Regions from separate parts of the Caldifermentibacillus hisashii genome, predicted to be linked through region 1. Evidence: riboswitches for the same ligand, from Rfam matches in the RefSeq annotation. Region 1 holds a riboswitch; each other region holds the start of a gene.

Region 1 (7,963 bases):
CCTGTTTTAGTAAACATCTCGCTGGTAACGCTTTTGTTTTCGCATTTGATCGATATAAACAGCGGCTTGTTCACTAGTCAAACCACCCTCTTTTTCTAAAATCGTCAGGATCGTTTGATGAACATCGCGAGCCATATGCTTTTCATCTCCACACACATAAACAACAGCCCCGTCTTCCAGCCATTGATAAAATTCTTTCCTTTTTTCAAGCATTCGGTGTTGGACATAAACTTTTTCCGCCTGATCCCGCGAAAAAGCAACATCCATTTTCGTTAACACCCCATTTTTTAACCATTTTTGCCATTCAACTTGATATAAGAAGTCTGAGGAGAAATGTTGATCACCAAAAAATAACCAACTTTTCCCTGTAATTCCTTCTGCTTCACGCTCTTGCAAAAATGCCCGAAATGGTGCTACACCTGTTCCCGGCCCGATCATAATAATTGGTGTATCCGGGTTACTTGGCAGTTTAAAGTTTGGATTTTGATCCACATAGACAGACAACATATCGCCGGGTTGAATCCGCTCGGCAATTTGAGAGGAACATACACCTTTTCGATTGCGACCATGGGCTTGGAAACGGACGGCACTGATGGTGAGATGTACTTCATCCGGATTTGCTTTTAAGCTGCTGGCAATTGAATACTGGCGCGCCGGCAATTTTCTTAGAATATGAATAAAATCAACGGGTTTAAGTTGTACCGGTCGAAAATCCCGGACAAAATCAAGTAAATCCCGACCATCTAAATAAGCTTTTACTTTTTCTTCATTGCCCGGTGCTGCAAGTTTCTTTAACTCTTCATTATGAAACAGTTCAGCTGCCGCCTGAATAAATGATTTCGTTAGTCTAGTAATCTCAAATTTGGAGAGCAAGGCTTTTCGCAATGAATAAATATCACCTTCCTCGTTAATTTGCACCGATTCTTCCGGGTTCCATCCGAGTTCATTGATTAAACTGTCAACAAGTTCCGGATCATTTTCCGGTAAGATGGCTAAACTGTCTCCCGGCTCAAAAGTCAGACCGGAATCTTCCAACGATAACACAAGGTGGCGGGTTTCTTTATTCGAACCACGACCATTTAAACTAATATTTTCAAGTACTTCAGCCGGATAAGGATTCTTTTTCGAATAAACCGACTGTTTTTCCTCCAACAGAGTAGCCGCCGCTTGCTTTTCCGAAACAGATATGGCCGATGCATTTGCATTGCTTGTTTCATGTAAGACGGCAACTACTCCGCTCATCCATTGTTCTGCCGGATCCTCAAAATCAACATCACAATCAACCCTTGGATAGAGCCGTTCTCCTCCTAATTCTTCCAAACGTTTGTCAAAGTCCTTCCCGGTTTGACAGAAAAATTCGTATGACTCGTCACCTAATGCAAGCACAGAAAATCGGACATTTTCTAATTTTGGTGCCCGCTTACTATGTAAAAATTCATAAAAAGACCGGGCATTTTCCGGGGGCTCCCCTTCCCCATGGGTACTCGTGATGATTAATAAATCTTGAACTTTCTTCAAATTTTGCGGTTTAAAGTCGTCCATCGAAAATGATTGCACCGGTAATTGTTTTGCTTGTAATTTTTCAACAATCGTACTTGCCAACGATTGCCCATTGCCCGTTTCAGAACCAAACAGTACGGTTACTTCACGAGTTTGAATGGATTGTTCCATTTTCGGGGCAGCTGTTTGATCAACTTGCACGCTTTGTTCATACCCGGCAATGAACGGGTAGGACAGGAACCCGCACAACCATATTTTTTGTGCTTCGGTTAATGTCGGGATTAACCTGTTCAAATATTCTCGTTGTTCTTCATTAAATGGGCTGTTATTCACGTTAAATTGCAAAACGTTTCACCTCATCATTTCTTATGTTACAATCTATAAAACAGTATTCATATTAAAATAGTATGTTTTTAAATTATGATTATCCAACTTTGCGACAAATGAACCGGGTCTTTATTTGGATTTTTCAATTTTGCAACAAATCAAATCGGTCCTCCATTCGGTTCCCCATTTTGTTTCAAAGAACCGGATCTTTAATTCTGGTTTCCCAATTTTCCAACAAATTAATTTAGTCCCAATTTGATTCCCATTTTGTTTCAATGAACCGGTCCTCAATTCGCCGGGGTATGTAGACCGCATTCTATTTTATTAAAACCGGCCCATCTTCCGGCACGTTGATTATTTGGATCTGTAACCGGCAATGTGCACGGCTCACAACCAATGCTCGGGTATCCTTGATCATGTAAAATATTATATGGCAACTCATTTTGACGGATATATGACCAAACATCTTCCCAAGTCCAGTATATTAATGGACAAATTTTAATAGATTTAAATCTTTCGTCCTTATTGACAAAATCTGTATTCTTTCTGCTTGGAGACTGTTCCCTGCGAAGTCCGGAAATCCAAGCCGGGACTCCATACAAAACTTCTTCCAACGGCCTTATTTTTCGCAAAAAACAACATAAATCAGGCTCTGTTTTCCACAACTCCGGCCCGTACTTTTTTGCTTGTTCCTCCAAAGTCAGCTTCGGTTTTTTTAGTTGAATATTTAAACTCGGGTATTTGATTTTTACTTTTTCAATCAATTCATATGTTTCCTTAAAATGAACGCCGGTATCGAGAAAAACAATCGTTGCTTCCGGTTGAACTTTTGCAATCAGATCCACTAAGACAATTCCCTCTGCCCCAAAGCTACAGGCGTAAACAACGGAATTTCCATATGTCTCATATGCCCATTGTAAAACAGGCAACGCCCCTTTTGTTTCATCTGTAAACCGTTGATTCTTGAAAGGATCATCTGTAAAGTTATCATATAAAATCCGCTGTTCAATCATCATTTCACCCCTAAAAAAATCCCTTCTTCATTTTGATAAATAAGAAGGGATAGATTTAATCATATTCCTTCTTATCTTCCAGACATTTGTCTGCAGGAGTTGGCACAGTGTTTTTAAACCTGTTGCCGAGGTTTCTTCGGGCCTGTCCCTCCACCTCTCTTGATAAGAATATCATCTTTTCCTATAATTTTAGTATGAATTAAGTTTAAACTGTGTTATTTTAAAAGTCAATAAGTTTTTTGAAAATATGACCTATTTCCCTTTTTGACTCTTTTCTATATAGGCTAAGTACTTGCCGACAACGTCCATATCATAACATTTATACAAAACTCTTGAACCGACCACATCTTCTATTTCATTAAATAAAAAACGTCCCTCTTCATCTAAAATAAAATCAATCCCGACAAAATCAAACTGTGCAAGTTGTGCGATTTTCTTAACCAATCTCTTTTCATCGTCACTCAGTGAATACGGTTCAACCTTCCCACCTAAAGAAAAATTTGCTTTAAAGCTCTTTTCCGAATATCTTTTGACAGCTGCCAAAATTTCGTTTCCCATAACAAACACACGAATGTCAACGCCGGGATTTGTACAAACTTCCTGCAAAATAAACTCGTCACCGGAAAATGTGGCTAGTTTTTCTGTCAATTCCTTTTCGTTAGCAATGAAAAATACTTCTCTACCTCCGTGTCCGGCAACTGATTTTAAAATGAGCGGAAAATCACCGCCAAACTGCTCAACACAAAAATCATGCCGGTTTCCAATCCAAGTTTTCACAGATTTAATGCCATGTGAGTTGATAAATTGATGGGTTTTCCCTTTATGATTACAAATTTCTGTTATAAAAGCAGAATTAAACACTCGGCACCCCATCTTTTCAAAATGCGTTGCAATGATACTATTCCGGCTCCGATTAATAACAAAATTCGGTGTCACTAATCGCTTTCTTCTAGCTTCTGCGTAAAATTGTTCATCAATTCCAAGGAAAAGTTCATCCGTTAAAACAAGGCCAATCGTTAACCCATGTTCCTGTGCCCTTTCGATAAATTGTTCTGCAAACCATTGATTTTTCTTATAATCATCCCGTCCGTAAATCAGTAAACCACTATGCATTACCAATTCTCTCCAATATGTAATCAAAAATATATTCCGACACGTCGATGCCGGTGCAATCAAACACATTTTTTATATGGGCATTGGAATTCACTTCACAGATTATCGGTTCATCATTATCACCAAATAAAAGGTCAACACCGGAAAAATCCGCTCCCACCGCTTGTGATGCTTTTATGGCCAACTCCTTAAAAGTTCGCGGGGGATCGAACTTTTGCATCATCCCGCCATTTGTTACATTCGCACGAAAATCTATCTCATTGAATCTGAGCATGGAAGCCACAACTTGATCCCCAACCACATACAATCGGGCATCTTTACCGGTACTGGATGAAATAAATTGTTGGTAAAGATGAGGCCGGTATAGCAGCTGGTGCCTTTTGACGACCAATTCTTCTCGGTTTTTCACTAAATAAACTTGATCCCCAAACGAACCGTATGCTTCCTTTATAACAATCGGATAATCAAATTCCTTTTCCACTCGATCAATAAATTGGTCATTTGGATCTATCGTACCGGGAAACATCATTGGTGAAAATAACGTTTTCGGCATTCGTATTCGTTTATTTGCCAATGTTTGAAATGTAGCGATTTTATCATCACATATTTCAATGGCATTTGCATTATTAAAAAGTTGATAACCTAATCCTTCCAATTGTTTGGCCAGTCGGATATCTTTATCTAAAAATAGGATAAAATCAGGCTGAAACAAACCATCCTTTTTTACATGCAAAGAATTATCCATGACGAAACTATATATCTCGTTGTTTTTAACCGGTTGTAATTCGATTCCTTTTTTTGCTGCAGCGGATATGTACATGTGGTTAATTTCCAAAAATTTTTTAGAAATTAAACCACCGTTGTATATTAACCAACCTTTTTTATTCATAAATACATCACCTTATCTGTTCAAGCCATCTGAAATCATTATATAGAAAAAATACCACAAAGTAATCCGCAAATTTTTACTTGATCGGATGAGCGGATATTTTTTAAAAATATTGACATATATAAATTCAAAACCTATAATCATAAATAACCTGTAACTAATCCTCTGCTGTTGGATCAGTGGAGGTTTATTTTTTAAACGGAATGAAGAGAGAGGGAAAGAATCAGTGAAAAAAAGAATATTGGATTTGCAACCCTATAAACCGGGAAAATCACCCGAAGATATAAAACGAGAATATAATATTGATAAAGTCATTAAATTGGCTTCAAATGAAAATCCATATGGTTGCTCGCCTCATGTGGAAACTGCTGTTTTAAGTTCACTTCATGATACAGCCACCTATCCGGACGGTTATGCAACAGAGCTTAGGAAAAAGGTTTCCGATCATTTACATGTTGATGAAAATCAGTTGTTATTTGGAAGCGGGCTTGATGAAGTTATTCAAATCATCAGCCGTGTTCTTTTATGTGAAGGGGACAATATAATAACAGCCAATGAAACCTTTCCCCAGTACAAACATCATGCGATCATTGAAGGTGCGGAAGTTCGGGAAATCCCACTAGTCAACGGTTCTTTCGATTTGGACGGAATGTTTCAAGCGATTGATGATCGTACAAAAATCGTATGGATTTGCAACCCGAATAACCCGAGCGGAACTTATTTAAATGAAGAAACACTGGTCCGGTTTCTGGAAAAAGTTCCCCCGGAAATTGTGGTCGTCCTTGATGAAGCATACTATGAATATGTAACAGCCGATGATTATCCAAATTCTATCCCTTTGTTAACGCATTTTAATCATTTAATCGTTTTACGGACATTTTCAAAAGCTTACGGTCTGGCCGCTTTCCGAATCGGTTATGCAGTCGGCAATGCTCAACTAATCAAAAAAATCAATATTGCCCGGCTCCCGTTCAATACTTCATCATTTGCTCAACAAGCAGCCCTCGCCGCACTTGAAGACCAAGATTTTGTCAAAAAATGTGTCCGGAAAAACGCTGAATGTCTGAGAGATTTTGAACAAACTTTACAGAGACTGAATGTTGAATATTACCCGTCCCAAGCTAACTTTATCTTTGTTCGAATGGCTTCACCAATGGAACTGTTCAACTTTTTCTTGAAAAAAGGTTATATTGTCCGTCCGTTTCCAAACGGGGTTCGAATCACCATAGGGACAAAAGAGCAAAACAAAGAAGTTTTAGCCGCCCTTGAAGATTATGTGAAAGGCCATGTTTTCAACTAGAAAGGAATTTTTGCAATCATATTTTTTGATAATAAAACTTGCTGCTGATTGGACTTCAGCAGCTTTTGCATGTGCTCGATAAAAAAAGATCATTGTATGTCGAGGTTTCCTATTTAACTGTTGAAATTCATTAATATAAATGGACAACCTTATGAATTTTCAGGAAAATTTCGTTTAAGTAGCATCCACCTCCATACTGTAATAAAATGTGTTTATGAGAATACTGCGGAGGTGAGGCCATGGATCCGGTTGAAATTATGTTACATGAAAACCATGTTGTTCCCTATTACCGTCCCGTCATTAGTGCCGAAACACAATTGGTGGTTGGTTACGAAATTGAAGCATTTTTTCATGAAGAGGATGGTACCGTACAAAGTATTGACTGGTTTTTCAAAGATTTGTCCATTCCTGATGAATTTCGTCTGGAACTAAGTCGCCTTTTACTGGAAAAAGCGATCGAATATCAAATGAAAACAGATCCTTCCATGTACATATTTTTCAATTATGATACGAACTTGCTTATGAAAGATCGAGGCGAATGTTTAGAAAAATTTCTAGACATATATACCAAAAAAGGATTCGATATAAATAAACTAATCATCCAGTTAAAGGAAGAGTTTAAAACAGAAGAAATAGATTCAGTCCGAATTTTGTTCAACTATTTAAAGTCAATAGGTATTCGAATCGCTCTTGATGATATCGGTGAACGGAGCGGCAGTTTTGATCGCTTAGCATATTTGAAACCCAATGTGGTAAAAATTGATGTTGGATTTTTAAAAGATAATGATTCGCCGCATCTATACAGAGATGTACATCATTCACTATCATTACTATCCCAAAAAATCGGGGCAACTTTAATGTTCAAAAATATATCTACTTACCATCAATTAAATCATGCTTGGCGTAATGGGGGGCGATTTTATCAAGGCAATTACTTAATCAGAAGCGGACAAGATTATGTTCCCATTGATTGTTGTCAAGAAAAAATGAAGAAAGACTTCCAGTTATTTGTTAATTATGAGCGAAAAAAAATTAAGGCACAAATGACGTTGACAAATGCAATCAATCAACAATTAAAATCAATTTTAACGTCTATTCATTCGGATGATCCGCTTGATGAAACGATCTTGAAAATCGGAAAGGCATGCTCCGATTATGCATTTCGTGTGTATATATGTAATGAAGAGGGTTTGCAACTTTCCGCCAATGCTGAGAAAGATAATGACGGCAATTGGAGTTTAAAAGAGGAAATCCGTAATAAAAACTGGAGCTGGCGACCGTATTTTTTTGAAAATATCGCCCGGATGAACATAGAGAAAAAAGGCATTTTATCCGATTTATATACAGATATCGAGAAAAACGAACAAATCCGGACATTTTCCTATCCAATATCCGATACACTATATGTTTTCCTTGATATTCCTTATGCCTATTTATATGAGCAAGAAGGTCTATTGTAATATGATGAAACTTGGGGCTGTCCTAAAAGTACAACTTCTATAATTTTATTGCTAAAAGAATAGGTTCGGTTGACTTTCGTTTTGGTGGCGGACGCTTTCCGCGGGCACGGCCTCAGCCGCTTCGTCGCTCGTTTCCTCGCTCCTGCAGGGTCTTCGGCTCGCGCTGTTCCCGCAGGAGTCGCCGCCACCCTCACTTCAATTAGCCTATACAAATTGGATTAATTTTTGACTTTCTGGACAGCCCCTTCATTCATTCTGCAGCTTATGCTCAGTGGAACTTGCCGCCACTTCAGACAGCGTATAATTTGTATAATCCTTATCTCCCTCTTTCACCGATTGATCGACAACTCTCCATGACAAT
Region 2 (7,963 bases), 1.1 Mb from region 1:
TCATTTTATTTTCTAAAACGTATTGATCAATAACATTCATCTCATCGTTCACAGAATTTTGGTAAAGTACATACCACCAAAACAGATTTTGCTCTAATGAAAATTTTTTATTACTTTGCGTTGGATGAAAAGATAAAAACTCATCAATAAACGGTTGCGCCTCGGATAAATATTGTGATAAAACGAAACCGGTAAAGTCATGATAGATATCGATTAATAACAGTTTTTTTAATGGTTCCGGAATTGGATAATCATGGCGGAATTTTTTCGTACATGATACTGTTTGTGCAAATTCGACTACATTTGTATTATGTGTTCTCATTCCTTCAGTCCTCTCATTATTACAATTTTCATTATTGAAGGGTATTGTTAACAGAACGAAAAATGAAAACTGGAGGTACGAGAAAGGAGAATCAAGAGAGGGTTTTGTATATATTTTACATTTTTTCTGAATATTGGTCAAGGACCTATTATGCATGAACAACACAGCAAAACCATATAAATTTTTGCGGCCACATTTGTATAAATTTCACCGATGTTCTTTAAGAAAAGCGCAGAGCGCCCGCTTAGCGACGTACAAACTGGAGCGCCCCGCAATGAGAACAGATTTGCTTCCTTGAATAGGCATCGCACGAAGAAAAAGCGATTAGCTTTTTCTAAGGAAAAGGAAACACGGCGAGTCACGAGCCGATGTTGACTTATCGTAGTGGAGGGGAGTGAAGTTTGCTAGTCGCTGGCGCTCGGAGCTAGACAATAAAACTAATCCCAAGTTATTTACTTGTATTTTTATACTTTCTTATACTATTAAAAATCCTGCCTCACTTCCCGACTTAAATTTTTTTCTGAATGGCAGTTTATTGCTTATTTATTTTCAGGATCATTAGTTTATGAAAAGCAATATATATTTTAGGACATGATAATTCTATATTCAACCCCTAAAAATTCGCTTCATTCATGATATATTTTTCACAAAAAATACCTTTCTAAATAAAAGTAAAGGTGCTACTATATATGAGGACTAAAAATCATCATTTTTTAAAACGAGGTTTAATTTCAAATGGAAACGATAATGACAAAGAAAACAAATATAAGTACTTTCATTGACTTATTTTGTATGGTTCTTGGAACAATTATTACTGCTTTTGCACTAAATATGTTTACCATACCGGCAGGGTTATTATCCGGAGGGGTAAGTGGTTTTTCCCAATTACTCAACCATTTTATTCCTATTAACGTTGGTGTTTATTATTTCCTTTTAAATATACCATTACTGATCTTAGGATATATTTATCTGGGCAAAAAATTTAGCTTCTATACAATATTAGCAACAAGTTTAGTTTCGTTTTTCTTATTAATAGTCCCGATTAAACATATTTGGACGGATGATCCTTTACTATCTGCTATTTTCGGTGGGGTTTTAAATGCGGTCGGTTGTGGTCTTGTTCTCCGTCGCGGCGGTTCGGAAGGCGGTTTTGATATATTATCACGGGTGATTGCAAAATATCGTAATATCACAGTCGGAAAGTCAAACTTAATTATTAATACAATTATTGTTATTTTATCCGGCTTTATTTTTAATAGCGAAATTGCCTTGTACACCATTATATCGTTTTATTCATCCATGAAAACTTATAATATTATCTTAAACCACGTTGATCGCATCTCATTATTGATTATTACAGATAAAGGGAAAGAAGTGAACGAGGCGATTACAAAAGAACTTCATCGCGGGACGACAATGTGGAATGCAAGCGGTGGCTATACCCAAAAGGACAAAACAGTGTTGTATTGTGTTATCATGAAAGGTGAAATGCATCAATTAAAACAAATTGTGAAATCAGCAGATCCAAAATCATTTGTCAGCATTATTTCAACGCAAAACGTAATTGGTCGGTTTCATCAGATTTGGTAAAGAAAACTCGGCAACTGTCGAACCTCTAGGCGAGAGCAGAGTCATAGTCAGCGAAAAAATATTATCGCTTGCGAGGTAATGCTACTGAAGCCTCTCTAGTTCACCGAAAAAATATAAAATGTCCCGCAATAAGCGAATTCGTATATTTGCCGGACATTTTTGCATTTTAAACGTAAAAAAATACGTCTTTCATAGATGGCCCATTTTGAGTAAGCCGAAAAAATATCTGAACCAAAAACAGAATAAAAGACATAACATATTAGCCAACGTCAACATGTTATGTCTTTAACATTCTTTTTTCCCACCATAACGGCGAGACAAGCCCCCATATCAAGATACTTCATTTAAAAAGGTGGGATAAACAGCCCGTTCAACTAACCATTAGTAAGGAATGAAGAACCTCCCACGTATTTATTTCCCTAATGTCAATAACATTTCCCGAACGGTTTTACATGCCACTGCAGTTGATGCGCCTGAAGGGTCATATGGTGGTGATAACTCAACCACGTCTGCCGCAACAATTTGGTTCAATTTTTGCATATGCCCAATTGCATCTAATAAATCACGATATGAAATTCCACCCGGTTCCGGTGTTCCAGTGCCGGGAAAAATGCCCGGATCAAGAACATCAAGATCAATCGTAATATAAACAGGCACATTAGCTAATTCGTCCATCTTTTCCGCAAATGTTTCAAGAGAAAATTTTTCCAAATATGTATGTTCTTTTGCCCATTCAAATTCTTCTTTTAAACCGGAGCGAATCCCGAATTGGAAAATCCGACCGTCACCGAGAAACCCATGACAATTGCGAATGACTGAAGCGTGGGACAGTTTTTCACCTAAATAATGTTCACGTAGATCGGTATGCGCATCAATATGGATCAAATGTAAGTCCGAATATTTTTCATATGCTGCTTTAATTGAAGAAAGACTAACAAGGTGTTCTCCCCCTACCATTAGAAATTTCTTCCCATCAGTTAAAACGCCCCGGCTATATTCAAAAATAATATCCATTACCTTTTCGGTATTTCCAAATGGCAAGTCTAAGTCCCCACCGTCAAAAGCAGCTATATTCTCCAAATCCCGATCCAAATATGGTGAATAAGTTTCCAAACCATATGAATCCGTACGAATTGCCTGCATTGCAAAACGGGTACCCGGACGGAAACTCGTTGTTCCGTCAAAAGGTACCCCGAACAAAACAAGGCTTGCTTCTTCATAAGATTTATCACAACCGATAAAAGTACTTATATTCATATTTTTATTCCCCATCTACTAGTGCCTCCCTTACGTAATTCGGCAAACAAAACGCCCGCGGTGGAGTTCGGTATTGTAATATTTTGTTTGAATCTTAAATTTTTTCCAATCTTCCGTGTGTAAATCTAGCAACGGATCGTACACCTTTGAAGCAAAGCCGAATAACCAGTGACCGGAAGGATATGTCGGCATATGGTACTAATAAACATGCGTAATAGGAAAAATATGTTTAATCTTTTTGTGTGCCCTTTTCATATTTTCTGCATATTCAGTAAAATATGGTGACTCATGCTGATTAATTAAGATTCCATCATTTCTTAATACTCGATAACATTCTTGATAAAATTCGATTGTAAAAAGACCTTCTCCTACAGAAATCGGATCAGTGGAATCAACAAGAATTAAATCAAACGACGCATCGGGTGCTTTTTTCACATAAGCCAAACCATCCTCGAATTTCAAGGTCATTCGCGGCTCTTCCTCGATCCCGCCGGCAGTAACAGGTAAATACTTTTGACACAGTCGAAAAACACGTTCATCAATTTCAACCATGACCACTTCTTCAACCGATTTGTACCGTAAAACTTCACGAGCCGTACCGCCATCACCGCCACCGATGATTAGAACTCGTTTTATATTTGGGTTTGTGGCGAATGCGGGGTGAACAATCATCTCGTGGTAAATAAATTCATCTTTTTCATTTACCATCATCAAACCATCTAAAGTGAAAAATGTGCCAAACTCCTTACCCTTATAAAAATCAATTTGTTGGAAAGGTGTTTTTTCACTATAAATTTTCTCATCGTAAGCAATGGAAAATTTGCATTCATCGCTCCACGATTCCGTGTACCAATTCATTTATGACATCATTCCTTCACAACTTTAATATGGTTTGCCTCTTTTGCTTCAGTTAATACACTCCCGATTGTTTGACAGTAATAATGATATTGATTGAGCACCTCGTTGGAAATTAATTCTCCCGGTATAACAAGAGGAATACCCGGCGGATAAATCATCAATGTATCCGCACTTATCCGTCCAACAGCTTGATCAATCGGTATAGATTCTTGCTCAGCATAAAAAGCATCGCGCGGAACAAGAACTAATTTATTTACTTCACTTGTTGTGACGTGAGTAGAAATGATCGTTGCATGTTTTCCATACTTTTTCTCAATATCCTTCAAGGCAAAAACTAGTTTGTCGATGGATTCTTTCGTGTCGAACGAGCTAATCACAGCCATAATGACATATCCTTCAGCCAATTCCATTTGAATGCCGTATTCTTCTTTTAAAATTGTGTAGACATCAAAGCCGGTAAAACCAATTCCATTTACACGGATAACAAGTTTTGTCCAATCATATGATTGTTGGAAATATTTCTCCACGTAGGCTTCTTTTAATACTTCATAGTTCGAATTTGCTTCAATGGACAGAACAGCATCCATTACAATCGGTTTTAATTCCCTATACCGCTTTTTTCCAAACAGAACCATCTCTCTTCGTGCCACATCCAAAGAACTCATTAACAAATAGTTCGCACTTGTTGTTTGTAACATATTCACTATTTTTTGCATACGTTCCGGAGCAATTCGGTTCCCTTTTAATAATAGTAATGAACTTTGGGTTAAGGAACCCCCTGTTTTATGCATGCTAACGGTAACTGCATCAGCTCCGGCTGTAAGAGGATCGATATAGTCATCAGGCATAAAAGCCAAGTGAGCACCATGAGCACTGTCGACAAGAACTGTTACACCCCGTTCGTGGGCGAGTTCACAAATTTCCACCAATTCATTCATTACACCAAAATAGGTTGGATATGTGACAAGGATTGCTTTCGTTTCCGGATTTTCATTTAATGCCTTTCTTACATTTTTAACAGACACACCGTGGGCAATCCCAAAATGCAAGTCGACTTCGGGTTGAATAAATATCGGTTTTGCCCCGCTCAAAATTATTCCATTCATAACGGATTTATGACAATTTCTCGGTACAAGAAGCGTTTCACCCGGTTTTACTGCTGCTAAAATCATGGCAATAATACCAATTGTCGTACCGTTAACTAAAAAATAAGCATGATCGGCTCCAAATGCATCAGCCGCTAATTCCTGGGCTTCTTTGATTACCGATTGGGGATGGCTTAACAGATCAAGTTCTTTCATTGAGTTGACGTCCATCCGCATTGTCATATCCCCGAGAACCATTCGTAACGGATTCATTTGTGCCCCCATTTTGTGACCCGGGACATCAAATGGTGTAACATCTCTTCTGGCATATTGAACTAGTGTTTGAAATAAGGGCAATTGATTGTGATCTAATTTAGGCGCTGCTTTTATCAACGGTTGTTCAAATTCCAGTAGTTTGTTCATCATCGGCAGCCACCACTATCATTAAGTGTAGTAAGCACCTTGTCGAACTCCATTGCCCTATTAGAAATTTGCTCATGTACCTTACAAGTTCCCTCTACGATTCCGCAAAGTTCATTTGTGTTTCCTGTATCAATGAATGCAGCGCAGGTAATTTGTACAGTATTTTGGACAGCTGTTGTCATATTTTCCCTGCTCGCATGAGTTGTACTTGTTGGTGAAAACACTTCACAAGCTGCTTTAATAAACGGTTTTTGAAGGAAAGTTGAATCCCGCCCTGCATCAGGTATTTGATTCTGATATCCTTCTATTGCAGATTCCGATATGAATAAAAATTTCTCTGCCAATATTAACCACTCCTAACACAATTTTTTTGTTTAGGCATAAAAAAAGCTCTCCAAAGGCAAGGAAAGCTTCGATTAATATCAGCTGCTTATCCTCTTATTGCTCACAAAATGTACTCATTTTGTGCTCAGGTTGGGCACCCAATATTTAGTTCTGTGAACCAAACTGGTTTGCCACCGTATCTTAGACCCCTCGTCTCAACGGCTATTAATAAGAGAGAAACTTTTATTTATGCTGGAATAATAATAAAGGATTTAAAAAGACATGTCAATTTATTTTGGAAATGTCTTAATAAAATTTTTTTGCACGTTTATAGGTTTACCATAAACTCCAAGAAAGTAAACATTTCTATAAATCATATACGAATGGCACAATATTTTTTATCCTCATAGATATATTTATTAAATATTTTGTAAAATATTTTCAAATAACCTTTTTGGGTGCAAACCTTAAATAGGAACTTGGAATTTATCAAATTATTGATAAAATAGTAATATACAAATCTTTCATATAATGGAGGCAAAACTATGTTAATTCCTTATAAAGGAAAAACACCAAATGTTCACGATAGTGTTTTTATTGCTCCGGGGGCATATTTAATTGGTGATGTAACAATAGGAAAGGAAAGTTCCGTATGGTTTAATGCCGTTTTACGCGGTGATGAAGGGCCCATCATTATCGGAGAAAAATGCAGTATTCAAGATAATGTAACCATCCATCTTTATGAAGATCATCCGACCATCATTAAAGACGGTGTAACAGTAGGACATAATGTAATTTTACATGGCTGTAAGATTGGAAGAAACACAATTGTAGGTATGGGGTCTACTATTTTAGATGATGCTGAAATCGGTGAACAATGTATTATCGGTGCGAATACACTGATAACCGGCGAAAAAAAAATCCCTCCCCGCTCGCTGGTGGTCGGCTCTCCCGGAAAAGTTGCCCGTGAATTGTCAGATCATGATTTCATGTTAATTCAAGGTTCAATTGAAGTTTACGTACAAAAAGGGAAGGAGTACATTGATATTCTTTCCCAATTAAAAAATAAATAAGAAAGAACGGTTGCTAAAGATACGTACTGTTAACGGGATTAATAAAAATGTACTTGTATTCACTTCAAATAGGGGCATCCGTTTATAAAAAACTTTCCGGGACTGCCCCTATAGGTCGTTTCTATTTAAAACTTGATCGAAATCCGTCTATTAATAAGAGAATTGCTGTAATAATGTGAAGGGCCATTCCGAGAAATGGAATCCAACCTAAACAGGATGTAATAATCCCTAACACACTTCCATGAAAAGATCTTTTTTCCATTATTGAAAATATGAGCGTAATGATATGCAAAACAAACATGATTCCGAGCGGTGCCCAAGCCATACTAAAAATAATGGCTCCCCCTAAAATCGGTATTCCCCAAAAAGCTTCCAAGCCACCCGTAATCAATTTTAATATTGTAGAAACCATAACATTTAATCTCCTCTCACTGCCAGAACAGTATTATTTGTATTATACGATCTATTCATGGAAAGGATTCAAAATTTGATGGAAATCTGGTGGATTTTATGACTCGCCGTTAAGAATGGGATAAAATCAATGCTCGGAAACGGGAATTTTTTACCATAAGAGAAAGCAAAATTGCCCCACAGCCTTGCATGATCGTTTTTACAATCACTTGACCAATAATCGCTGCCGGTACTGCTTCCCAAGGAATAAAGCCGGCACCAAGCGGACTTAAACCAATTATGATAAAAACAACTGAATCGAATAATCCACCAACAAGCCCGCTGTATAACACCCGCCAACTCATCGGTAATTTTAAGCGCGAATAAATTTCGGTATCCGTCGACTCGGCGATAAGAAATGATAAAGCTGAAGCCATCACAATCCATAAGGTGTCACCTAAGAGATAAGATGAAACGGCAGACAATATCAGGGCAATAAGTATTAACAGATACGTTTTTCCCTTGCCATATTTATTTTGAACTAAGTCACGGAAAATAAATGTAGCTCCGATTAAAAAAGTACCCCACGGAATATGAAACATTCCTATTTGAACCGGTTGAAATCTGGCTGTAATAACATT
Region 3 (7,963 bases), 1.5 Mb from region 1:
GCGGCCATGGTGGATATGGGTGCATTTCTGGATGCGTCCGTTCACCATTTATCAGGCGGACAAAAGCAGCGGGTTTCTTTAGCCGGTGTCATGGTCGATAATGTCAATATCCTTCTTTTTGATGAACCCCTGGCGAATTTAGACCCGGCAACCGGAAAGCATGCCATTCATTTGATTGACCAAATTCAAAAGGAAACGAATACAACGGTGGTTATTATTGAACACCGCTTGGAAGATGTCCTGTACTGTCATATTGATCGAATCATTGTTATAGATGACGGAGAGATTTTGGCAGATCAGAACCCAAATGAACTATTTTCTACGGATATCTTGGAAAAAGTAAAAATTCGTGAACCGCTTTATCTTAAGGCGATAAAGTATGCAGGCGGGGCCATTACAAAGGATTTGGAGCCGGCTGATTTTTCACGTTTTCGGGCGGAGACGTTCCGCGAGCAGCTGCGAAAATGGTATGAAGAAGTGACATTGAATGAAGAGCCGCCGGAAGCTGAGCCGATTCTTGAATTAAACCGGGTTTCATTTGGTTATACACCAAAAAAAGAAACGGTTCACGATGTATCTTTTACAATAAATAAGGGGGAAATGGTTAGTATTGTCGGCAAAAACGGTGCGGGAAAATCAACTATTTCGAAATTGATTTGCGGCTTTGAAACACCAAATGCCGGAAAAATTATTTTCTCAGGTCAAGATATTACCAATGAATCGATAACAGAACGATCTTTAAAGATTGGTATGGTTTTGCAAAATCCAAACCATATGATCTCCAAACATATGATTTTCGATGAGGTGGCACTGGGGCTTGTTGCCAGAGGTGTACCGGAAGCTGAGATACGTGAGCGGGTGGAGGAAACGCTGAAAATATGCGGACTGTACCCGTTTCGTAATTGGCCGATTTCTGCACTCAGTTTTGGCCAAAAAAAGCGAGTAACCATCGCATCGATTTTGGTGTTGCAGCCGGAGTTGATTATTTTGGATGAACCGACAGCAGGCCAAGATTTCCGCCATTATACTGATATTATGGAGTTTTTAATGGAACTCAATCGAAACGGACTCACGATTTTATTGATAACCCATGACATGCATTTAATGCTGGAATATACGGATCGGGCCATCGTTTTGTGTGACGGAAGAAAAATCGCCGATGATCAAAGTGTCCGGATTTTATCTGATCCGCAATTAATTGAACAGGCAAACTTGAAAGAAACATCACTTTTTGAATTGGCGACAAAAACCGGTTTTACAGATCCGATAAAATTTGTGGAACGATTTATTGCTTATGATCGGGAGGGACGAAACCATGGCAAATGAAATGCTTAGCTATATTGACCGAACTTCCCTGATTCATCGCTTGACAGGTGCGACGAAATTAGTTTGTTTTATCCTATGGTCAACGGCGGCCATGTTGACCTATGACACCCGGATTCTTTTGTTTTTATTTATTGCGAGTTTAGTCATTTTTTACGTTTCTAAAATTCAGTTGCGAGACATTTTATTTGTGTTAATTTTTATTCTCGTATTCTTACTGATTAATAATATCGCTATTTATCTTTTTTCACCGCAAGAAGGGGTTAAAATTTACGGGACAAGTCATGTGTTGGTTGAATTTGCCGGTAGATACAATATGACGTTGGAGCAACTGTTTTACCAACTGAATATTACATTAAAATATTTGACTGTTATACCGGCGGCGCTATTGTTTATTGTAACAACACACCCAAGTGAATTTGCCGCTTCTTTAAATCGGATTGGTGTAAGCTACCGGATTGCTTACGCTGTATCCCTTGCTTTACGCTATATTCCCGATGTTCAGCGGGATTTCCGTAATATCGCCAAAGCACAACAAGCCCGCGGACTTGATATGTCAAAAAATGAGAAATTCCTGAAGCGGGTAAAGAACGCATCAGCCGTCTTGGCACCATTAATTTTGTCAAGTCTTGAAAAAATTGAAATAATCAGTAATGCAATGGAACTGCGTGGATTCGGGAAAAAGAAAAAACGAACGTGGTACAATGCCCGCCCGTTTCAGAAACGGGATTACACAGCAATTATTTTGTTCGTTTTGCTGCTAATTGCAACCTTACTGATTACCTACCATGACGGCAGCCGGTTTTACAATCCGTTTAGTTAATTGTATTTTTTGGATAAAAATCGACGACAAGCTCTAGTGTCAAGTTTGGTATGATAAAGAAATCTATAAAATTACAAATCCAAAGTGTAAACTTCTATTTTACTGTAAAAGTATTTTTGGGGTAAAAATATGACAAGCTCTAGTATCCAGTTTGGATTGATAAGTCAATCTACCAAATTACAAACCCGGGGTTGTTAACTCGCTACCCCGGCCCCGGGTTGCAATTTTTTCTTACAATGCCAAAGATTAAAAATGCCCCAAACAGCAATCAACCCGAGATAAAAACTTTATATAAATCTCCCAACCGTTCGAGCCGCTACAGTTCCCGCTCCAACCGCTCTCTCTGCTATTTCGAGTGCCTGTGCAAGATCAGCAACCAAATCCTCACAATTTTCCAATCCTACCGAAAGTCGTAATAGTCCGTCTGTAATCCCGCGTTTTTCCCTTCTTTTTGCCTCATCGCCGCATGGGACATCGTCGCCGGATAAGATAGAATCGATTCGACCGCCCCTAAGCTAACAGCAAATACCGGGATTTCAAGGTTCTCCACAAAAGTCTTGGCAATGTCTTTGTTGGGCAATCTGAACGACAATACAGCTCCGGCACTAGTCGCCTGCCCCAAATGAATTTCATGTCCCGCATGTGTTGCAAGTCCCGGATAAAATACCTCTTCCACGAGTGGATGATTTTGCAAAAACTCAGCAATTACTTGTGCTGATTCTGAAGACTGTTTCATCCGCACGCTTAATGTTTTCATCCCCCTGTGCAAAGCCCAACAATCCGGAATCCCTAAAACGGCACCAAATGAGTTTTGAATAAAATACAATTGATCAGCCAATTTTTCATCTTTTACCACCGCCAAGCCCGCAACGACATCACTATGCCCGGCTAAAAATTTTGTGGCGCTGTGTAAGACAATGTCCGCACCTAATTCAAGCGGCCTTTGATGAAGGGGTGTCATGAATGTATTGTCGATATATACAAGACAATTGTGGGCTTTTGCTAATTTGACAACACCTCTAATATCTGTAATATGGAGTAACGGATTGGACGGGGTTTCCACATAGACAACTTTCGTATTGGGCCGAAAAGCGCCGGCCACTGCATCTAAATCCGTCATATCAACAAAAGTATGTTGAATTTGAAATTTCGTTAGTACTTTTGTGACCATGCGAAACGTTCCGCCATACACATCTTCGGAAATGATGACATGATCCCCGGATGATAGCAGCATGAAGGCCGATGAAATCGCGGCCATTCCGGATGCAAAGGCAAAACCTTGAACACCGCCTTCCAGTTCGGCAATGGTTTCTTCCAACACTTTTCGGGTTGGATTTCCTGAACGGGTATAGTCAAAAGGACCAAACGAATCGAATTGTCCTTGATGAAAAGTGGAAGAATAGTAGACAGGTGGATTTACTGCTCCTGTTTTGCCATCAATATAACAATCTTGAGAAATTAGTTTTGTTTCAAACCCATAATTTTTTTTGCTCATCGTACACTTGCCCCCTTACGCAATGCCGCTAATGCATGATCTAAATCCGCCTTCAAATCTTCAATATGTTCAATACCGACTGAAAACCGTAATAAGCGATTATCGACACCGTTTTTCATCCGGGTTTGTAGCGGAATATCGGCATGGGTTTGGGTAGCCGGGTAGGTAATAAAACTTTCAACCCCACCGAGACTTTCGGCAAAGGTAATCAATTTCAAACTTCTTAAAAAGGGGTCAACCCATTCTTCTTTTGCCAATCGAAACGACACCATGCCACCTCTACTTGGGTAGAGAACATCAGTCACTTCAGGTCTGTTATTTAAAAATTCGACTACCTGTTTTGCATTGTTTTGATGTGCTTCCATACGTAAAGCTAAGGTTTTTAAGCCGCGAATTAACAGCCAACTGTCAAGAGGGGATAAAACCGCACCGGCCGCATTATGATTTGTCGCAAGCTGTTCACAAATTTCCTGTCCCTTTGCAACAACAAATCCGGCCAGGACATCATTATGACCGCCAATATATTTTGTCGCACTATGAATGACAATGTCGGCCCCATCCACAATCGGTTTTTGCAAATAGGGGGTTAGAAAGGTGTTATCCACAATGAAAAGCAAGTGATGTTTTTTGGCAATGTGGGCAACTTTTTCAATATCTGTTTCAATCATTAACGGATTTGTTGGTGTTTCTATGTAAATCGCTTTTGTTTTTTCTGTGATTGCATCTTCCAATCCGTTGTAATCATTCACTTTCACATAGCTGGTTTTGATTCCATACGATTTTTCGTATTGATTGAACAATCGGTAAGTTCCGCCGTATAGGTCATTAAAGCTAAGAAGTTCATCATCTTTTTGAAAAAGGGAGAGGACGAGCTGAATAGCCGCCATCCCCGAACTACAGGCAAAAGCCTGATCTCCTTCTTCTAATTTTGCAAAACTCTCCTCTAATAAGGCACGTGTTGGATTTTTCGTCCGTGTATAATCATATCCTGTGGATAAACCAATTCCTTCATGACGATAGGCTGTGGATAAATAGATGGGTGGATTAACAGCCCCGGTTATATGTTCACTTCGATTGCCGATTTGCACTAATTTTGTTTGAATATGTTGATTTGCCAAGCTTGATTCCTCCTCGTATCCCCACATTTTTGGAAAATAAAAAGGACTTCTATAAGAAGAAGCCCCAACTGTTAATGAAAGTTTCTTCTTATCTTTCAGGTATTTCACCTGCTGGAATTAGCACCGTGGTCGACAAATGACCGGTTGCTGAGGCGTCATCGGGCCAGTCCCTCAACCTCTCTTGATAAGATTGCGATATTCAGTTTCATAAATGATTTTATTTATTCTAATTTACAATATCTTTTTAAAATAATCAAGGGAAAAATCATAGCATGCACATAATTTATATGGGAATAGTTTATTAATAATATACGTATCTATAGGAAACCAACGTGGCGGCCCTTATGGACTGAATGGTGCTCCTTTGTTAAAAAACTGTCTAATAGACTGCCCCTTATGGACAGTTTCATACTCGTTTTTTGGAAAAAGTTCAAGAGAGCTGGTTTTATGGACAGATTCACGCTCGTTTTTAAAAAAATTGTCCAGTAAAGCGGCTATAATGGACAGTTTGTAGTACATATTCCAAAAAAAGTCCAATAAACCGACCTTCATGGACATTTTGGCGCATCTCTAAATTTACCGTTTATGAAAGCACAAACTTTTCTAAAGCATAGGCCACGCCATCATCATCATTCGTTTTTGTTACAAACTTCGCATGACTTTTTACAAAATCCGTGGCATTCCCCATAGCAATGCTTGTTCCGGCAGCTTTGAACATCGATAAGTCATTCAGATTATCCCCGATTGCGACAGTATCTGCTTGTGGAATTTGAAAGTAATTTGCGAGGAAAAGAAGGGCATTTCCTTTACTTACCTGTTTATTTCCTACCTCAACGGTTAGATGGCTGCCGTTTGTGATTGAAATATCATCACGTTCAGAAAGCCGCTGTTGCAAATGATTTAGTTTTTTCTCATCCAAACTGACAGTATACATTTTATACGGATCTAACATTGAAAAATTTAGCTCACTAAAATCTGAGACAGTTAATAAATGATTTTGGTCATTTTGAACTTGAACCATTTGTTCAACCATTGGTCCGAAAACAGGGTCATCTTTTAACCGATTCAGTTCCGCATACAAATATTCTTTTCGTGTTTTATCAATGAAAATACCTTTATTTGTATAAATTTCATAATATAATTGAAAATCATTAAATATGTCCATAATTTTTTTCAATATATGTACAGGGATTGTTAGTGTTTGTAAGATTTTGTTATGAAAAACAACAGCTCCGTTTCCGGCAATAATAGGTGCTTCGAGGTTTATCTTTTTTATAATTTCTTGAATATCGTGTAAGGCGCGGCCTGAACAAAAGGTAACGATATGACCCTGTCTTTGAGCTTTTAAAATAGCATGACAATTGTTTTCGCTGATTGTATGATTGTTAGAAAAAAGGGTACCATCCATATCGATTGCAATAAGTTTCATCGTGTTCCTCCTTGCATCCTTTTTCGAATTAATAAAACAGGTGCCATCTTTATTTTACCATACTATTTGTCGTTTTTTCCGTTTCTATCTTCAGCCCACGACACAACATAATAAGTTATCCACATTTTTTAAAAAAATAAGCAAATTTGGTTGTTTTTGACCTTTAATGTGGATAAATTCAAATGGAAAATTCTACTAATTGTGGATAAGTCGTATTTCCACAATACTACCAGAGATTAATAAATTTACTCCTCATAGCTGTTCTATCTTTCACTCTTTCCACTTCTAGCCTTAAATATGTTATTATGAAATTAATCACAATGATATAATGGAGGTATTTTTATGATTCGTTTTGGAATTATCGGAACCAATTGGATTACCGAAAAATTTATTGATGCAGCTTCTAATATAGAGGATTTTTCGCTTGTAGCTGTATATTCACGTACCGAAGAGAGGGCAAAAGCGTTTGCAGCAAAATTTGACGTAACCAATATTTTTACCGATTTAGAAACAATGGCAAAGAGTGATGTCCTTGATGCAGTTTATATTGCCAGTCCAAACTCACTTCACGCAGAACAATCGATTCTATTTTTGCAACATGGAAAACATGTCATTTGTGAAAAGCCACTCGCTTCCAATGTAAAAGAAGCAGAAGCAATCGTTCAGACGGCAAAAGCCCATGGTGTGGTTTTCATGGAGGCGTTAAAAACAACTTTTGTCCCAAGTTTTGTAAGTATCAAAGAAAATTTACATAAAATCGGTACGGTACGCCGTTACTTTGCAAATTTTTGCCAGTATTCATCACGTTATGATAAATATAAAGAGGGAATTGTGCTAAATGCTTTTAATCCGGCCTTTTCCAATGGCTCATTAATGGACATTGGCGTGTATTGCATTTATCCGATGGTAGCGTTGTTTGGCGAACCAACGGATCTGCGTGCTAATGCATATATGCTCGAATCCGGTGTCGATGGGGAAGGAACGATTATTTTCTCCTATCCGGAAATGGAAGGGGTTGTCTCTTTCTCAAAAATTTCCAACTCATTCATTCCATCTGAGATTCAAGGGGAAAAAGGAACCATTGTTATTGATAAAATTTCAACGCCATCAAAAGTTGAGATTCATTATAATGATGGAACCGTTGAAGATATTAGCCGCCCACAAGTCGAAAACACCATGTATTATGAAGCAAAGGAATTTATTGAGCTAATTAAAGAAAACAAGACGGAATCGCAAATCAATACATATGCCAATTCTTTGACAACAAGCAAATTAATGGAACGGGCAAGGAAGCAAATCGGCTTAGTCTTTCCGGCTGACCGGAATTAAGGGAATTCTTCTCGGATTAACCTAGAATTCCGTTTGTTAAAAGAAAACATCATTTGCAGGGGATAATTGAATTGGTCTCCTGCTTTTTATATTGTGAGGAAATTTTTGCTTAATATGGGTTATAAAATATTGTAATCTTTATAAAAAGATGATATTATTTTTTTGAATTAAGTTAGTTAGTCAGATAACTAAAGGGGGTGTGAAAATGGCAAAACCAAACGTTATAAGTAAAGAGGATTTGATTAAATATGCAATGGAGTGTTTAGTAGATGTAGGGATAGAAAAATTTACTTTAAAATCTGTAGCAGAGGCGGCGGGTGTAACACAGGGTACAGTTTACTATCATTTCAGGACGAAGGAACAGTTATTACTAAATATTGTACAAAACATTTGTGAGCGTTCATGGGCGGAAATTTCCCAACAAAGTACTCAATTCAAGATAAATC
Region 4 (7,963 bases), 760 kb from region 1:
GTTCCGGTCGCATTGTGCCAACAATCGTTTGAATTTTTGCAGGATGCCGTAAAATCCAGCTGACGGCAATAGCTGATTTATCTACGCCGTATTTGTCTCCTACTTCTTGAAGTTTGGCATTTAATTCCGGGAATTTTTCATTATCGATAAAAAACCCTTCAAATTGACCGTATCTGAATGGTGACCATGCTTGAACAGTTATATTATTTAGACGGCAATAATCAAGTACTGAATCATCCCGATTGATTCCAACAGCATTTGTCATATTTACGTTTAATCCGGCATCAATCATACCCGTGTGCATGACACTCAATTGCAACTGATTAATAATTAAATCTTGCTTAACATACTTTTTTAGAAGTTCGATTTGCATGGGGTTTTGATTACTGACACCAAAATATCTTACTTTCCCGCTTTCTTTCAATACAGTGAATGCTTCTGCCACTTCCTCCGGCTCCATTAAAGCATCCGGGCGATGAAGTAAAAAGATATCGATGTAATCCGTCTTCAATCGTTTTAAACTGCCTTCAACAGATTCTATAATATGTTTTTTCGAAAAATCAAAGCAGATGTTCGTCCCGTTTTCCTGTCTGATTCCGGCTTTTGTTTCCAAAATCATGTTTTCACGAATGGAAGGATTTGAAGCAATCGCTTCCGCAAAAATTTCTTCTGATTTTCCCCCGCCATAAATATCCGCGTGGTCAAAAAAATCAATACCAAGTTCCAGTGCATGATGAATAACTTTTTCTGCTTCTTTTACGGATAGTTTCCACATTCCCATACAGCCTAAGGCAATATGAGGAGCTTGTAAATCACTTTTACCAAGTTGAATTCTTTTCATCATTTTCACCTCTATATCATTTCTACATTTAGCTTACCATATTTAAGTCTAAAAATAATTACAAGTTCATGAACAATTCACTGTTTCTCCAAATATCAACAAGGGGATGTCCAAAAGGTCAAGTGCAAACCTTTCAACATCCCCTACTTAAGATTTATTTATTTGTATTACAGTTTCTTCAAAGCAATTGACACAATCCTTTTTCTCCATCTTCAACTTAACATTTATTATTTGTCTTACAGGACATTAAAATATCTTGCTTCCGGGTGAGCGACGACAAATGCAGTAACAGAGGCTTCCGGCTCCATCATAAACCCTTCCGTCAACTGGATGCCAATTTTTTCAGGTTGCAGTAATTTAAATAATTTCGCTTGGTCTTCTAAATCTGGACATGCCGGATAACCGAATGAAAACCGTTGACCTTGATATTTTGCCTGAAAACGATCTTTCATTGAAAAATCGAGCGGATCCGGAAATCCCCAACGATCGCGAATTAATTGGTGAGTTCGTTCTGCTAACCCTTCCGCCAGTTCCAACGCCATGGCCTGAATTGCATGACTTTTAAAAAATTCACACTTTTCCTTAAACTGAATAGACAACTTGCGAATATTTTCCCCGGCTGTTACAGCAAACAAGGCTATATAGTCATGAGGAATATCCTCCGTCTGTTCACTCACATAATCAGCAATACATAAATATGGCGGCTTTTCTTGTCGTGGAAAGTTGAAAGTTTCGATGATTGTTTTTTTCGTTTCTGCATCCAGAATATGGATAGAATTTCCTTCACGATAAGCAGGAAAAAATCGGTAAATTGCAGACGGTCGGAACCAATTTTCCATTTTTCCTAATTCGAACAATTCATCGATCACTGCTTTTATTTCCACTGCCTTTGCGTGATTTTCAGCCAGCATTTTGTTAATATTTCCTTTTAGTCCAAAATGATGTCCAATCAACATTTGCATATTCACATAAGGAATAATTTGATCCAGTTCTATATTTGTCAATATATGTTCGTGACAATCAACCGGTTGAAAAACAATCGGTTTCGATACATCAGACTTGTTTACTTGTTTCTTTTCCTCTGTTTCAGCAACTTTGGAAAATGAGTTCGCCTCTTTCTTTTCCGCATTGTCAGAAGAGAACGTTTCCGGCTCCTCCATTAAACGATTGGCCAAGGCTAATCCATCCATTGCATCTTTTGCATAGAGAACCGGTCCATGATATTCCGGTGCAATTTTATTTTCAGTGAATTTTCGTGTTAAAGCGGCACCACCGACAAGAATGGGAACAGAGATGTCTTGGCCTTGCAAATCTTGGGCAGTTAACACCATTTGTTGTGCCGATTTTACCAGCAACCCGGACAATCCAATGATATCCGGTTTTTCTTTTTTTACTGCTTCGATTAATGTTTGCGGTGCTACTTTTATTCCTAAATCGATCACTCGGAATCCGTTATTCGATAAGATAATGTCAACTAAGTTTTTTCCAATATCATGAACATCCCCTTTGACCGTTGCCAGCAACACTTTCCCCTTCCCGTTTGTCTCCTGCTTTTCCATGTAAGGTTCAAGAAAAGCAACAGAAGCTTTCATTACTTCCGCACTTTGGAGGACTTCCGCAACAATCAGCTGATTATCGTTGAATAACTTGCCAACAGTATCCATTCCTTGCATCAAAGGTCCATTGATGATATCCAGTGGATTTTTATATTTTTCTAACGCTAATTTTAAATCATCGATTAATCCTTGTTTTGTCCCTTCCACAACATATTGCGCCAGCCGTTCTTCCAAAGATAAATGAACATCCGGTTGTTTTTCTTCTTTCTTTTTATCACGATAAAAATTGGTAAATTCAGCAAGGGTTATATCATTTGTTTCAAATAATAATTTTTCTGCCAAAATCCGTTCTTCTTCGGGAATCGAGGCATACCGTTCTAATTTTTCTGTATTCACAATTGCATAATCTAACCCTGCTTGTGTACAGTGATATAAAAAAACTGCATTCAGTACTTCTCTACCGGCCGCCGGGAGTCCAAATGAAACATTACTGATACCAAGTATGGTTAAACAATCGGGGAATGTTTCTTTTATCAACCGGATTCCTTCTACTGTTTCTTTGGCAGAACCGATATATTGTTCATCACCGGTACCAACCGGAAAAACGAGCGGGTCGAAAATAATATCAGTAGGTGAAATGCCGTATTCATTTACCAAAATATCATATGAACGTTTTGCGACAGCTAATTTTTGCTCCCTCGTTAAAGCCATTCCACTCTCATCAATGGTACCAACAACAACAACGGCCGCACCAAATTGTTTCATGAGCGGAATTATTTCATGAAATCGTTTCATGCCATCTTCTAAATTTATCGAGTTAATAATCGACTTCCCTTGGATATATTCCAGTGCCCGTTTTGTAACCTGCCAATCGGTTGAATCAATAACTAAAGGAACCTTAACTTTCTTGACAACTTCTTTGATAAACTTTTCCATATCATGAAGCTCATCCCGATCCGGATCAGCAAGACAAACATCAATGACATGGGCTCCGTTTTTCACTTGATTGCGGGCGATTTCAGCCGCTTCTTCATATTTCCCCTCTGAAATCAAACGTTTAAATTTCCTTGATCCGATCACATTCGTCCGCTCACCAACAAATAGCGGTCGCATCGTTTCATCATATCTTAACGGTTCGATACCGGAAACACGATGTTCATGCCGTTTTTCGCCTAACGGTCTCGGTTGAATGTTTGAAAGTACTTTAGCCAATTCACGAATGTGGTCCGGTGTCGTTCCGCAACAACCGCCGGCAATATTTAACCATCCTTTTTCAGCAAAATCTTTTATTTTTTGCGCGAGTGACAGCGGCGTTTCATGGTAATGTCCTTCTTCATCCGGAAGTCCGGCATTCGGATAACAGCTCACGGCAATTTCGGCCATATCAGCTAAAGTCCGGATATGATCCGTCATAAATTCGGGTCCGGTTGCACAGTTGAGTCCCACAGCAAATGGTTTGATATGTTCACTTGATATATAAAAAGCTTCAATATCCTGCCCGGCTAATGTTGTCCCCATTGGTTCGATCGTTCCGGACAGCATAAGCGGAACTTGAATGCCCATTTTTTTTGCCGCTTCCTGTATGCCCAAGAAGGCTGCTTTCACATTTAACATATCTTGACTCGTTTCCAGCAGTAAAAAGTCAACACCACCGGCCAATAAACCTTCTGCTTGAACTTGGTAATTTTCCACTAATTGATAAAAGGTGGCACCACCGGTCACGGATAACGTTTTTGTTGTCGGACCCATTGAACCCGCTACAAAGCGGGGCCATTGTTCTGTAGAATATTTTTTTGCCGCCTGTACAGCCAATTCCGCACCTATTTTATTAATTTCAAAACTTAAATGACCAAGCCCGTACTCATCAAGAACAAGCGGGGTTCCGCCGAATGTATTTGTTTCGATTATATCCGCACCCGCTTCTAAATAAGCTTCATGAATACTTTTTATCACGAGCGGAGCCGTTATATTCAAGTACTCATTACAGCCATCGTATTCCTCTCCCCCGAAGTCCTCTATGGAAAGTTCTTTTTGCTGAATCATTGTTCCCATTGCTCCATCCAGGATGAGAATCTTTTTTTCCAACTGTCTGTTCAACTTATACACTGGTAATCTCCCTTTCTACTTTCATCTGTTCTTTTTCATGAATGTAATTGATGAGTTCAACAGACATTTGATAATTTAAAAACGGGGTAATCAGATAAATGCCGTGAAAGAGATCAAAGGCGACATCAATCAAATGTTTCGCAATCGCAATCCCTTCCCGCTTCCCTTGTTCTTTATCATTTCCTACCTTTTTCATTTGTTCACGAACGGAATCAGGCAGTTTAATTCCGGGTACTTCATTATGAATGAATTCCGCATTGCGAGTGCTCGTTAACGGCATAATCCCGATATAAATCGGAACATCTAAATGTTTCGTTGCGTCATAGATATTAATAATCAACTCTTCGGAATAAACCGGTTGTGTAATAAAATAATCGGCACCGGAGTGAATTTTCTTTTCTAATCTAGCAACTGATTTTTCAATAATTTTTACATGAGGGTTAAAAGCAGCCGCTACTGTGAAATTTGTTTTTTCTCCTAAAGATGTTCCGGAATAGGATAAACCTTCATTAAATTGCTTAATTAACCGAATTAAGTCAAATGAAGTCAAATCAAAAACCGATGAAGCTCCGGGAAAATCACCAATTTTTGTCGGATCACCGGTTAATGCTAAAATGTCATGGATACCTAACGCATGTAATCCCATTATATGTGATTGAATACCGATTAAATTCCGGTCCCGGCAAGTTAAATGAACAATCGGGCGGAGATGATAACGATTCTTCACAATTTGAGCACAAGCAACATTACTAATCCGCGGTGATGCCAAAGAATTATCCGCAAGTGTAATTGCGTCAATCTTTGCGTTTTTTAACGCGCTAACCCCTGATAAAAATTGACTCATCGGCAATGTTTTAGGCGGATCAAATTCAACAATAACGGATCTTCTACTTTTTACGATATCAACCAGAGACGGTTCATGAACTTGTTGAATTTGTGTTAATTGAATGATTGGTTTTTCTTTAATAACTTTTTTCTCAGTGACCGGAGAAAGATTTTTCACCGCCTCAGCCATTGCTCTAATATGTTCGGGTCTTGTGCCGCAACATCCTCCCAATAAACGGACCCCTTCTTTTACGAATTGAATCGTTGCTTCATAAAAGTATTGTTCATCCGACTCATATACTAATCGTCCATCTTCCATTCTTGGCAAACTTCCATTTGGATAAGCAGATAAAAATGCACCATTTGGTATAGGGATCTCCTCAAATGATTGAATCATATGGTATGGTCCAAGCCGACAATTCAGTCCAACGATATTTGCGCCAAGATCAATAAGTTGGTTGAAACCTTCCGCCAAAGGAGTCCCGTTTTGCAATACACCCTTTTCATGTAAAGAAACATTTGCCATTATCGGTAAATCTGTTTTCTTTCTTGCTACTTCGAGAACCGCTTTTATTTCATCTAAATCATAATAGGTTTCTAATAAGATTCCGTCAACTTGTTCTTCCAGTAATATGTCCAATTGTTCCTCGAAGCATTGTAAAATATCATTTGTTGAAAAAATTGCTTTTTGGAAAGTCCGGATCCCACCGATTGTACCGAGAACATAAACCGGCTTACCGCTTGTCTTTACCGCTTTTTTTGCGATTTCAACTGCTTTTGCGTTAATTTCTTGTACTTCGTTTTCCAATCCGTATCGGGCAAGTTTGATCCGATTTGCTCCATATGTATTGGTTTGAATGATCTTGGCTCCCGCTTCAATATACTCCCGATGAATCCGTTCAATTTCTTGCGGATTTGATACATTTAGTTCTTCAAAACAACGATCAATCCCATATGAATACAACAGTGTTCCCATAGCGCCGTCCGCTATCAAAATTTGCTTTTCAAGATCTTGTATTAATCCCATTGTGTTCCCCCCCAATAGAAAAAAGCCTTCCAAAGAAGAAGACTTTTTTTATCTAATCTTCTTCTTATCTTTCGTGCTGAAAAGAAAGCACGTTGGATTTAGCACCGTGGTACCCATGGGTATCCGGTTGCTGAAGCTTCATCGGGCCAGTCCCTCCACTTCTCTTGATAAGAATCATCCATTTATTTTTTTAATATAAATTACTCTTACTTTAACGAATTTTGATAAAATAATCAATAAAAAAATGAAAACTTCATAAAATATTTTTGTCTTTTTTTGGCCATTCGTCTATTCCAATCTTGTTCAGTCAAAGTCGGTTAGAAACCGGGCAAATAGTTCAAACCAAATTTTTCTCAATAATATTCCTAATTTTCACCCATTATTTCGTTGCAAAAACTTTTGATAAAAATGAACATTGTGCTTATACTACTAATATCAAGTGAAAAAGATAGAATGGTTTCGAGAGGAGAAAAAATAATGGTAAATGTTTTAATTGTCAGGGCACACCCGCTAAATCAAGAAGTATCTCGGTCTATGAAAGTAACCGATGCCTTCCTTAACGCTTATAAAGAGATGCACCCGGATCATAAGATTAAAGATATAAATTTATATCATGTAAACGTCCCTGAGATTGACCGAGACCTGCTTAATGCATGGAATGATTTGAATCAAGGAAAACCTTTTGATTCGTTATCTGATTCCCAACAGCAGAAGGTAAATATGTTCAATTCATATACGGAAGAATTTCTGCAACAAGATAAAATTATTATTGCGAACCCGTTGTGGAACTTAAGTATACCGACACGATTAAAAGCTTGGATTGACTGTATTACCGTGGCCGGGAAAACATTTAAGTATACGGAAACCGGATCGGTCGGTATTGTGAAAGGAAAAAAAGTCCTACATATTCAAGCAAACGGAGGAGTATATAATGGTTCAGACCCGGCCAGCCAATATGTGAAAACCATTTTTACCTTTTTAGGTGTGACCGACTTTCATCAACTATTTGTTGAAGGGATGGACCATAACCCGGAAAAAGCCGATGAAATTGTAGAAAAAGCAGTCGAAAAAGCCCAACAATTGGCAAAAGCTTTTTAGGAATGACTGTTTATTCTTTATTTAGGATGAACAACAAAGATAGATGGAGGTGAGTCTTTTGGTAAAGGACGATCACAATCATAATGACTCCGGATCAAAATATCACGAAACCCATGCCGGACAATTGCCCGATTACGGCGGTAACAGTAAAGAGGAAAAATTGTTAAAAACAACTAAGAAGAAATAACAGTAAAGTGAAACTTCCATCGGTGGGGTTTTTTATCCCACTGATGCCACAAATAAAACGCCTACGATGGCGTTTTATTGTTTTCCAATTGCTTTTTTAATGTTGATGGTGAAGGTGAACTTCATATTGGGTCCTACACATAACTGAATTTTCATGGGGATTTTCACTGTTCTCCATTTGAACGGTGACATGTTGAATCCCTTTATGAGCCAATTCATGTTCAATGTTCCGTAAAATCTTTTGACAATCAGTGATCGATAAATCCCCGTCAACAACAGCATGGCAGGATAGGGCATTGCTTCCGCTCGTAATGCTCCATACAT

Evidence for each region. A riboswitch is a leader RNA that binds a small molecule or an ion and turns the genes downstream of it on or off. The one in region 1 is predicted to bind S-adenosylmethionine.
Region 2: it holds a riboswitch for S-adenosylmethionine, as region 1 does, so the genes downstream of both, NSQ14_RS09795 (hypothetical protein) here and NSQ14_RS04630 (phosphoadenylyl-sulfate reductase) in region 1, are expected to answer to the same signal.
Region 3: it holds a riboswitch for S-adenosylmethionine, as region 1 does, so the genes downstream of both, NSQ14_RS16810 (methionine biosynthesis PLP-dependent protein) here and NSQ14_RS04630 (phosphoadenylyl-sulfate reductase) in region 1, are expected to answer to the same signal.
Region 4: it holds a riboswitch for S-adenosylmethionine, as region 1 does, so the genes downstream of both, NSQ14_RS08325 (bifunctional homocysteine S-methyltransferase/methylenetetrahydrofolate reductase) here and NSQ14_RS04630 (phosphoadenylyl-sulfate reductase) in region 1, are expected to answer to the same signal.

Annotation. Positions count from the first base shown of each region.
Region 1 is NZ_CP155467.1:989,275-997,237, reverse strand. Features, by position in the region: gene NSQ14_RS04635 (assimilatory sulfite reductase (NADPH) flavoprotein subunit) at 7-1,845, opposite strand; gene NSQ14_RS04630 (phosphoadenylyl-sulfate reductase) at 2,115-2,840, opposite strand; SAM riboswitch class I at 2,909-3,009, opposite strand; gene NSQ14_RS04625 (ATP-grasp domain-containing protein) at 3,093-3,953, opposite strand; gene NSQ14_RS04620 (RimK family alpha-L-glutamate ligase) at 3,946-4,842, opposite strand; gene hisC (histidinol-phosphate transaminase) at 5,069-6,142, shown strand; gene NSQ14_RS04610 (EAL-associated domain-containing protein) at 6,382-7,602, shown strand; gene NSQ14_RS04605 (DUF6114 domain-containing protein) at 7,849-7,963, opposite strand, start outside.
Region 2 is NZ_CP155467.1:2,078,231-2,086,193, forward strand. Features, by position in the region: gene NSQ14_RS09770 (hypothetical protein) at 1-322, opposite strand, end outside; gene NSQ14_RS09775 (YitT family protein) at 1,058-1,912, shown strand; gene speB (agmatinase) at 2,324-3,184, opposite strand; gene speE (polyamine aminopropyltransferase) at 3,368-4,027, opposite strand; gene NSQ14_RS09790 (aminotransferase class I/II-fold pyridoxal phosphate-dependent enzyme) at 4,036-5,538, opposite strand; gene NSQ14_RS09795 (hypothetical protein) at 5,535-5,879, opposite strand; SAM riboswitch class I at 5,971-6,094, opposite strand; gene NSQ14_RS09800 (gamma carbonic anhydrase family protein) at 6,405-6,932, shown strand; gene NSQ14_RS09805 (hypothetical protein) at 7,054-7,344, opposite strand; gene NSQ14_RS09810 (VUT family protein) at 7,454-7,963, opposite strand, start outside.
Region 3 is NZ_CP155467.1:3,476,525-3,484,487, reverse strand. Features, by position in the region: gene NSQ14_RS16825 (ABC transporter ATP-binding protein) at 1-1,326, shown strand, start outside; gene NSQ14_RS16820 (energy-coupling factor transporter transmembrane component T) at 1,316-2,146, shown strand; partial or broken gene metC (cystathionine beta-lyase) at 2,434-3,641, opposite strand; gene NSQ14_RS16810 (methionine biosynthesis PLP-dependent protein) at 3,638-4,786, opposite strand; SAM riboswitch class I at 4,845-4,950, opposite strand; gene NSQ14_RS16805 (Cof-type HAD-IIB family hydrolase) at 5,343-6,188, opposite strand; gene NSQ14_RS16800 (Gfo/Idh/MocA family protein) at 6,531-7,517, shown strand; gene NSQ14_RS16795 (TetR/AcrR family transcriptional regulator) at 7,723-7,963, shown strand, end outside.
Region 4 is NZ_CP155467.1:1,749,038-1,757,000, reverse strand. Features, by position in the region: gene NSQ14_RS08335 (aldo/keto reductase) at 1-841, opposite strand, end outside; gene metH (methionine synthase) at 1,078-4,503, opposite strand; gene NSQ14_RS08325 (bifunctional homocysteine S-methyltransferase/methylenetetrahydrofolate reductase) at 4,496-6,355, opposite strand; SAM riboswitch class I at 6,417-6,529, opposite strand; gene NSQ14_RS08320 (FMN-dependent NADH-azoreductase) at 6,833-7,453, shown strand; gene NSQ14_RS08315 (hypothetical protein) at 7,512-7,640, shown strand; gene NSQ14_RS08310 (cation diffusion facilitator family transporter) at 7,737-7,963, opposite strand, start outside.